2 regions of the Streptomyces sp. NPDC044061 genome follow, and region 1 is predicted to be linked to the other one. Evidence: riboswitches for the same ligand, from Rfam matches in the RefSeq annotation. Region 1 holds a riboswitch; the other holds the start of a gene.
The links. Region 1 has a riboswitch for cyclic di-AMP ahead of AC07CM_RS25195 (transglycosylase SLT domain-containing protein). Riboswitches for the same ligand answer to the same signal wherever they lie in the genome.
Positions count from the first base shown of each region.

Region 2: another riboswitch for cyclic di-AMP. It lies ahead of AC07CM_RS30885 (C40 family peptidase); the one in region 1 lies ahead of AC07CM_RS25195 (transglycosylase SLT domain-containing protein).

Region 1 covers NZ_JBWKFL010000015.1:181,253-184,996, forward strand. The annotation lists gene AC07CM_RS25190 (HAD family hydrolase) at 447-1,259, shown strand; gene AC07CM_RS25195 (transglycosylase SLT domain-containing protein) at 1,295-1,780, opposite strand; cyclic di-AMP (ydaO/yuaA leader) riboswitch at 1,784-1,967, opposite strand; gene AC07CM_RS25200 (polyprenyl synthetase family protein) at 2,499-3,509, shown strand.
Region 2 covers NZ_JBWKFL010000021.1:68,282-72,025, reverse strand. The annotation lists gene AC07CM_RS30895 (hypothetical protein) at 1-223, shown strand, start outside; gene AC07CM_RS30890 (tellurite resistance/C4-dicarboxylate transporter family protein) at 227-1,195, opposite strand; gene AC07CM_RS30885 (C40 family peptidase) at 1,308-2,261, opposite strand; cyclic di-AMP (ydaO/yuaA leader) riboswitch at 2,269-2,441, opposite strand; gene pcrA (DNA helicase PcrA) at 2,727-3,744, shown strand, end outside.

The DNA.
Region 1 (3,744 bases):
CCGGCCCTGGCAGTCTCCCGGGCCGGGCAGTACAAGCCGGAGAGCACGACGGCAGCGGGCGGCCGAAGAGCTCCTCGACCCGGCCGTCCGCGCCCAGCGGATGGACCCGGTCGTCCGCGTGCGGCCGATGGGATCCGGCCGTCCGCGTGCGGCCGACGGGCCGGCTCGGCGCAGGCGACGGCCGAGGGTGCCCAAGGTGACGGCGAAATACGCCCACGGCGGCTCGCCCCGGGCGTCCCGCTCTTGCGCCCGGACTGCGAGGGTACGACTTGCCGACCGCTCCGAGGGATCGGTGCCGGACGCGCCGTGGGGCGAGGTGGCCGACCGCTTCGACGGCATCGACACCACCATCGAGGAGTCCCCGGGCACCACTTGGGGCCGAGCAGCACACAAGTCCAGGAACACCGCGATGAGTCGGAGGCGCGTGCTGTCCGTATTCTCTGATCATGGCCGCACCCCCCGCTTACGCACTGATCGCCACCGACCTGGACGGGACGTTGCTGCGTGGCGACGACACCGTCTCCGACCGGTCGCTCGCCGCGCTCGGGCGGGTGGCACGGGCCGGTGCACGGCACCTGGTGGTGACGGGCCGCCCGGCCCCCCGGGTGCGGCCCCTGCTGGACGCGCTCGGCTGCACGGGGCTCGCGGTGTGCGGGCAGGGCGCGCAGGTCTACGACGCCGGCGCCGACCGTCTGCTGTGGTCGGTGCGGTTGGACCGGGAACTGGCCGAGACCGCGCTCGGCAAGATCGAGGCCGAGGTGGGCCAGGTCTACGCTGCCGTCGACCAGGACGGCGTGGACGGGCTCACGCTGATCGAGCCGGGGTACCTGATGCCGCACCCGACCCTGCCCGCGGTGCGGGTCGCCCGGCGGGACGACCTGTGGTGCGAGCCGATCAGCAAGGTGCTGCTACGCCACCACACGCTGTCCGACGACGAGTTGGCAGCGGTCGCGCGCTCGGCGGTGGGATCGCTGGCGACGGTCACGATGTCGGGGCCGGGGACCGTGGAGCTCCAGCCGTGCGGTGTCACCAAGGCGTCGGGGCTGGCGCTGGCCGCCGACCACCTGGGGGTCGCCGCCGAACGGGCCCTCGCCTTCGGCGACATGCCCAACGACATCCCGATGTTCGACTGGGCCGGACGCGGTGTCGCCATGGCCAACGCCCACCCCGAGCTGAAGGCGGTCGCAGACGAGATCACCACGTCGAACGAGGACGACGGCATCGCCGTCGTCCTCGAAAGACTGTTCCCGACCGACTGACCGGGATATCAGTAGTGGCCTGCCACCGGTGCCCGTCAGTAGGCGCCGAAGACGTTGTCGATCGAGCCGTAGCGCGCGGCCGCGTAGTTGCAGGCGGCCGTGATGTTGGCGACCGGGTCGTAGATGTCGAAGGACGTTCCGGCCACGTGGTACGTGTTGAACGTCGGGTCGATCACCTGGAGCAGGCCCTTGGACGGGATGCCCTTGGCCGCGTTGGAGTCCCACAGGTTGATGGCGCTGGGGTTGCCCGACGACTCGCGGATGATGTTGCGGTAGATGCCGTTGTACGTCCCCGGGATGTGCTTCTCGGCCATGATCGCGAGCGACTCGCGGATCCAGCCGTCGAGGGTGTTCGGGTAGCCGGCGGGGGTGGTGGAGACCGTCGTGGCGGTGGGGGTCGCGGCGGAGGCGCTGGTCGCCCCGATGACCGGAAGCGCGAGCACGGCGGCACCGGTGCCGACGACGGCGAGCTTGCGGACGAGACCGGTGCGGACACGGCGGGGCTGAGCGGCAGCAGGCATGGCGAAGTTCCTCTCCGTCGCCTGCGAGGTGAGCTGTCGGGTTCGGGCGGGGAGGTGCCCGGCCGTGTCTCCGGTGGGAGACACGACTTCACCCCTAGCCGTCCCGGCGCGACGTGTGTCGTCCGGTCCGGCGGCTTACCTGGGTCCCCCGCTCCTGCCGCACGAATGAGTTCGTCGATGGGTGGTGTCAGGCGCGGCAGGATTCGGCGTTCGCCTGACTGGCCCGGAAGCTATGCGAGAGCACATGTCCGAAACAAGCGTCGGATTCACATAAAGCGCCTGTTGACCTTGAACAGTGGCATATGAGGTGCTTGATCCTTTGCGGTTGCCAACCCTCAACTGGCTGATGCGGCAAGGGGAAACCGGTGGTGGCGCGACCGGCGGGGTACACGGGTACGCGTGACTCAAGTCACGAAATGGCGAAGTGTATCAAATCAGACATGGGGGATTAGGGGGATTTACCGGCCATGGCGCAAAAGGAGTAATCCACCCATCGCCCAGTTCGCGACAAAACGGACGAGTTCCGGTTAAGTCGATGGATGTCCGTCCTTATCAGATGATCAAAAACATACCGGCCGTGATCCGATACCGCCCGGGCTGGACCGGTGGGCGCTATCGGTGATCGAAACGGGACCGGATACGCTGACTTGAGTGATGGCAGCGACCTATCGACAAACCGTGTAATCGCCAGCAGACACCAGCAGACAGGAGACCCCTCGTGACCGTCGTCGGGCCGTTCGGGCTGAGCGTGCGGGACCAGGCTCTGGAAGCCGATGTCCAGGCCGGATTGGCGGCTGTCGAGGAAGGCTTGCTCGAAGCCACCAAGAGCGAGGTCCCGTTCATCACGGGGGCCGCGCAGCACCTCGTACGGGCCGGTGGGAAGCGGTTCCGGCCGCTGCTCGTGATGCTCGCGGCACAGTTCGGCGACCCGTACGCGCCCGGCGTCGTACCGTCGGCCGTCGTCGTGGAGCTGACCCACCTCGCCACGCTGTACCACGACGACGTCATGGACGAGGCGTCCGTGCGGCGCGGCGTGGACAGCGCCAACACCCGCTGGGGCAACTCCGTCGCGGTGCTCACCGGCGACTTTCTCTTCGCACGCGCCTCGCAGATCCTCGCCGACCTCGGCCCCGAGGCGGTCCGGGTGCAGGCCCTCGCGTTCGAGCGGCTGGTCACCGGCCAGATCCTGGAGACCGCCGGCCCCTCAGACGGTCGCGACCCGGTCGAGCACTACCTGGACGTGCTGGGCGGCAAGACGGGCTCCCTGGTGGCCGTGTCGTGCCGGTTCGGCGCGATGATGTCCGGCGCCGACGAGACGGTCGTCGACGTGCTCACCCAGTACGGCGAACGGCTCGGGGTCGCCTTCCAGCTCGCGGACGACGTCCTGGACATCGCCTCCGACTCGCACGAGTCCGGCAAGACCCCGGGCACCGACCTGCGCGAGGGCATCCCGACGCTGCCCGTGCTGCGGCTGCGCGAGCGGGCCGCCCGCCTGGGCCTGCCCGAGGACGTCGCGCTGTGCGAGCTGCTGGACTCCGACCTCACCGACGACGCCCGGCACGCCGAGGCGCTGGCCGCGCTGCGCGCGCACCCCGCGCTGGAGCAGGCCCGCCGGGACACCGTCCGGTACGCGGAGGAGGCGCGGTCCGCGCTGGCCCCGCTGCCGGAGTGCGACGCCAAGGCGGCGCTGCTCGAGCTGTGCGACGCGGTGGTGCACCGGGCCGGCTGAGGCCCTCTTTCCGGCGCGAGGGCGGTGTCTCCCGCACGACCCCTACGGGTCGGGGGAGACACCGCCCTCGTGTGTCATACCGCAGGCGTACACGGACTTGGCCCCGAGGTCTGACGCTTCCTCACGGCCGATTTGGTCAGATGGAAACCACGGAAATCACCACTGCTCACCGATTCGGGTGAGAATGGCGGCTCAGGTGGACCAGTGTGGGGGACAGCCGCCGCCGACGACGGAG
Region 2 (3,744 bases), on a different contig from region 1:
CGCGATCACCATGCTCGTCACCGGCGTGGCCCTGGTCGGTCTCAACGAGGCCGACGGCCACCACGTCAACAGCGTCAAGATCGGCGTGAAGCTCGCCCTGCTGATCGTGATCCTCGGGCTGGTCTACGTGAAGCGCGACGAGGAGAAGGTGGACAAGGGCCTCTTCGGGCTCGTCGGCCTGCTGACCGTGGCGAACATCTTCATCGCCGTGCTGTGGACGTAGGGCTCAGCGCCCTCCGCCGATCTCGGCGCGGGCGGTGAGGACCGCGCCGGCCGCGACCGCGAGCCACGCCGCCACCGCCACCCACGTCAGCACCCGCCCCAGACCCTCCAGCCACCCGACGCCCACGGCGGTCGCGACCGACAGCGCGGCCGCCGCCGTCATCCCCAGCGGGAACACCGTCGCCCACCGCCGCACGTCGTAGCGCAGCCGCGGCCGGACCGCCTCGGCCACCAGCAGGATCACGTACCAGGCCAGGCTCAGGACGAGCAGCGCGACCGTCACATTGCGCAGCACGTCCCGGTCGTCGTCGTTCCACAGGTACAGCCGCGCACTCTCGGCGAGGAGCAGCCTCGCCCCGGCCAGCGCCGAGATGGCGAGCGCCCCGCCCGCGATCCACTGGTCCCCGGCCCCCTCGTACACCTGCTGCCCGTCGAAGCGTCGCAGTGCCAGGCAGTAGAGCACCAGGCCCAGCCAGAACAGCACCAGCGCGGCATGCGCGAGCCACGCCGTCGCCTCGGCCCCTGCCAGCGTGGCCGCCAGCACCGCGAGCCCCTGTGTGGCCACACAACACAGGAACACCGCTCCCGGCATGCGCCGCTCCCAGTGCCGTACGACGAGGAACAGCAGCACCGGCCAGAGCAGCACCGCCAGCGCCAGGAACTCCTCGGCCAGGGTCTGCCGGCCGAGCGCCGAGAACCGGGTGCCGATCACCGTCGTGGCGGCGACGGCGGTGAGCGCGCCGGGACTCTCCGCGTCGGCCAGCCACCGCTGCCGCTGCCACACCAGCCGCACGGCGAAGTCGGCGGCCAGACCCACCCAGGCGACGCAGGCCAGCCACAGAAAGATCCAGGACGCCGTCTCGTCGCCGGTCAGATGCAGGGCGACCGACATGATGCCGGTCGCCATCACGGCGGACCCCGCCGCCGGCGGACGCTCCGCCCACCACGCGCGCAGATCTGAGATGCCGGGCATGCGCCCGATGCTAGGGAGCCGCGCGGGACCGGCCGGGAGGGCACGCGCGCGTGGGGCTCGAAAAGAGGACGTGGAACTCGCAGAGAGGACGTCCGGCCCGGACGGTGGACGGTCAGGCGGGCCGGACCACGCTGTGGACGATCGATCCGTGCCCGTGATGGACGGGCTCCTCGCGGATGTACGCGCCGGGCCATGGGGCGTGGATCATCAACCCGTCGCCCGTGCAGAGGCCCACATGACTCAGGTCGTCGTGGAAGAAGACCAGGTCACCGGGGTGCATGTCGGTGAGGGAGACCCTGGTGCCCGCGGCGGCCTGGTCGCGGGCGGCGCGCGGGAGGGTGACGCCGGCGGCCTTCCAGGCGGCCTGGGTGAGGCCGGCGCAGTCGTAGGAGCCGGGCCCGCTGGCCCCGCTCACGTACGGCTTGCCGATCTGCGCACGGGCGAAGGCGATCGCCTTCTCGGCCTTGGTGGTCTTCTCGGCCCTGGCGGCCGGTGCGCCGGGGGGCCCGTACGGCGGCGCTGCCGCCTCCGCCCGCCTGCGCCGCCCGGGCCCGGCCGGCCGCACCGGCTCCTGGACCGTCGGCCGGGACAGCAGCTCGCGGGCCGAGGCGAGCTTCCTCTGCACGGCGGCCTTGGCGGTCTTGGGGTCGTACGCCGACTCGGCCGGTGTCTCGACGTTCCTGGCCGTCTCCTGCCGCTTCTTCACGGTGGAGGCCAGCCGGTCCATCAGCCGGTTCTGGTCGAAGTAGTCCAGAGGGTGTTCCGCGTGCTCCTGCGGGGTGTCCGTGAACGGGACCATCGCGCGCAGGCTGTCCAGCGGACCCCTCTGCCGCCCGGCCCGTTCCGTGGCCTCGTCGGGCCGCTCGGGCGTCGTCTCCGCCCGGCGGTAGAACTCGTCGACCTTCTTCTCGATCTCCTCGACGCTCGGCCTGCCGTCGTCGGCGGGGGCGGCCTCGGCCGTCTGGGACAGGACAGCCACGGAAGTGAAGGCGGCGGTGGCCAGGGCGGGGGTGCGCAGACCCGGTCCGAGGGCTCCGCCGGGGCGCGGCTTGCGGTGCGACGCCAAGGGAGGCGACTCCTTCCAATGTCCGCCTACCGGGTTAGCTGTCGGGTTCGGGCGGGTGCTTCGGAAGGGTTGCCCTACGGCGTCGTCCCGGGCGGGAGTCGGCCGATTCACCCCAGGATCGGTGGGTCCCCGGCTCCGGCCGCACGCGAAGGGGCGCACCGGACTCGGCGGAGGTCGCGCCGCCCGGCGACGTTCGCCGGAAGGGTGCGTGCGACCTGACGGCAACCTAGCCAACTGGTGTGTCTCCTGTGAAGGTTGGTGCCTCATATGTCCGATACATTTCCGTGACCTGAGGGCACTTTCCCACCCCCGTGACCAGGCGCTTCCGCAGCGTGAGGGCCTGATCGGCACCCTGGCGGCGGTGTTCGGCCCTCCGGCGCCGTGTCCGATTGCGGGCTCCTCCCCGGTGCGACCTTTCCGGGGCGGCGACCGGTTGTCGGTGCGGCGCCCTAGACTCGGAGAGCGATGAGCAGCCTCTTTGACGACAGCTTCCTGGCGGATCTCCAGACCCCTCGCGGGCGCGAGGAGGAACCCCCGCCGCCGCCCGAGGACGATCATGCTCCGGAGCCGCTTCCGGACGATCTGTTCGGCGGGAAGTTCGACGTGCCGCCGGACCGTGACGCCCACTACCGCGACGGTGCCCCCCGCCCCGCGCTCGACGCGGCCGCGCTCCTGGAGGGCCTGAACGAGAACCAGCGCGCCGCGGTCGTCCACGCCGGCTCACCGCTGCTCATCGTCGCCGGCGCCGGCTCGGGCAAGACCCGCGTGCTCACCCACCGCATCGCCCACCTGCTCGCCGAGCGGAACGTGCACCCGGGCCAGATCCTCGCGATCACCTTCACCAACAAGGCCGCGGGCGAGATGAAGGAGCGCGTGGAGCAACTCGTCGGCCCGCGCGCGAACGCGATGTGGGTCATGACCTTCCACAGCGCGTGCGTGCGGATCCTGCGGCGCGAGTCGAAGAGGCTCGGCTTCACCTCGTCCTTCTCGATCTACGACGCCGCCGACAGCAAGCGGCTGATGGCCCTGGTCTGCCGTGACCTGGACCTCGACCCCAAGCGCTTCCCGCCCAAGTCCTTCAGCGCCAAGATCAGCAACCTGAAGAACGAGCTGATCGACGAGGAGGACTTCGCCGCCCAGGCCACCGACGGCTTCGAGAAGACACTCGCCCAGGCCTACGCGCTGTACCAGTCGCGGCTGCGCGAGGCCAACGCGCTCGACTTCGACGACCTGATCATGACGACGGTCAACCTGCTGCGCGCCTTCCCGGACGTCGCCGAGCACTACCGCCGCCGTTTCCGGCACGTCCTGGTCGACGAGTACCAGGACACCAACCACGCCCAGTACGCGCTGGTGCGCGAGCTGGTCGGGACGTCCGAGCACCCCGTCGACGTACCGCCCGGCGAGTACGACATCCCGCCCGCGGAACTCTGCGTGGTCGGTGACGCGGACCAGTCGATCTACGCCTTCCGGGGCGCGACCA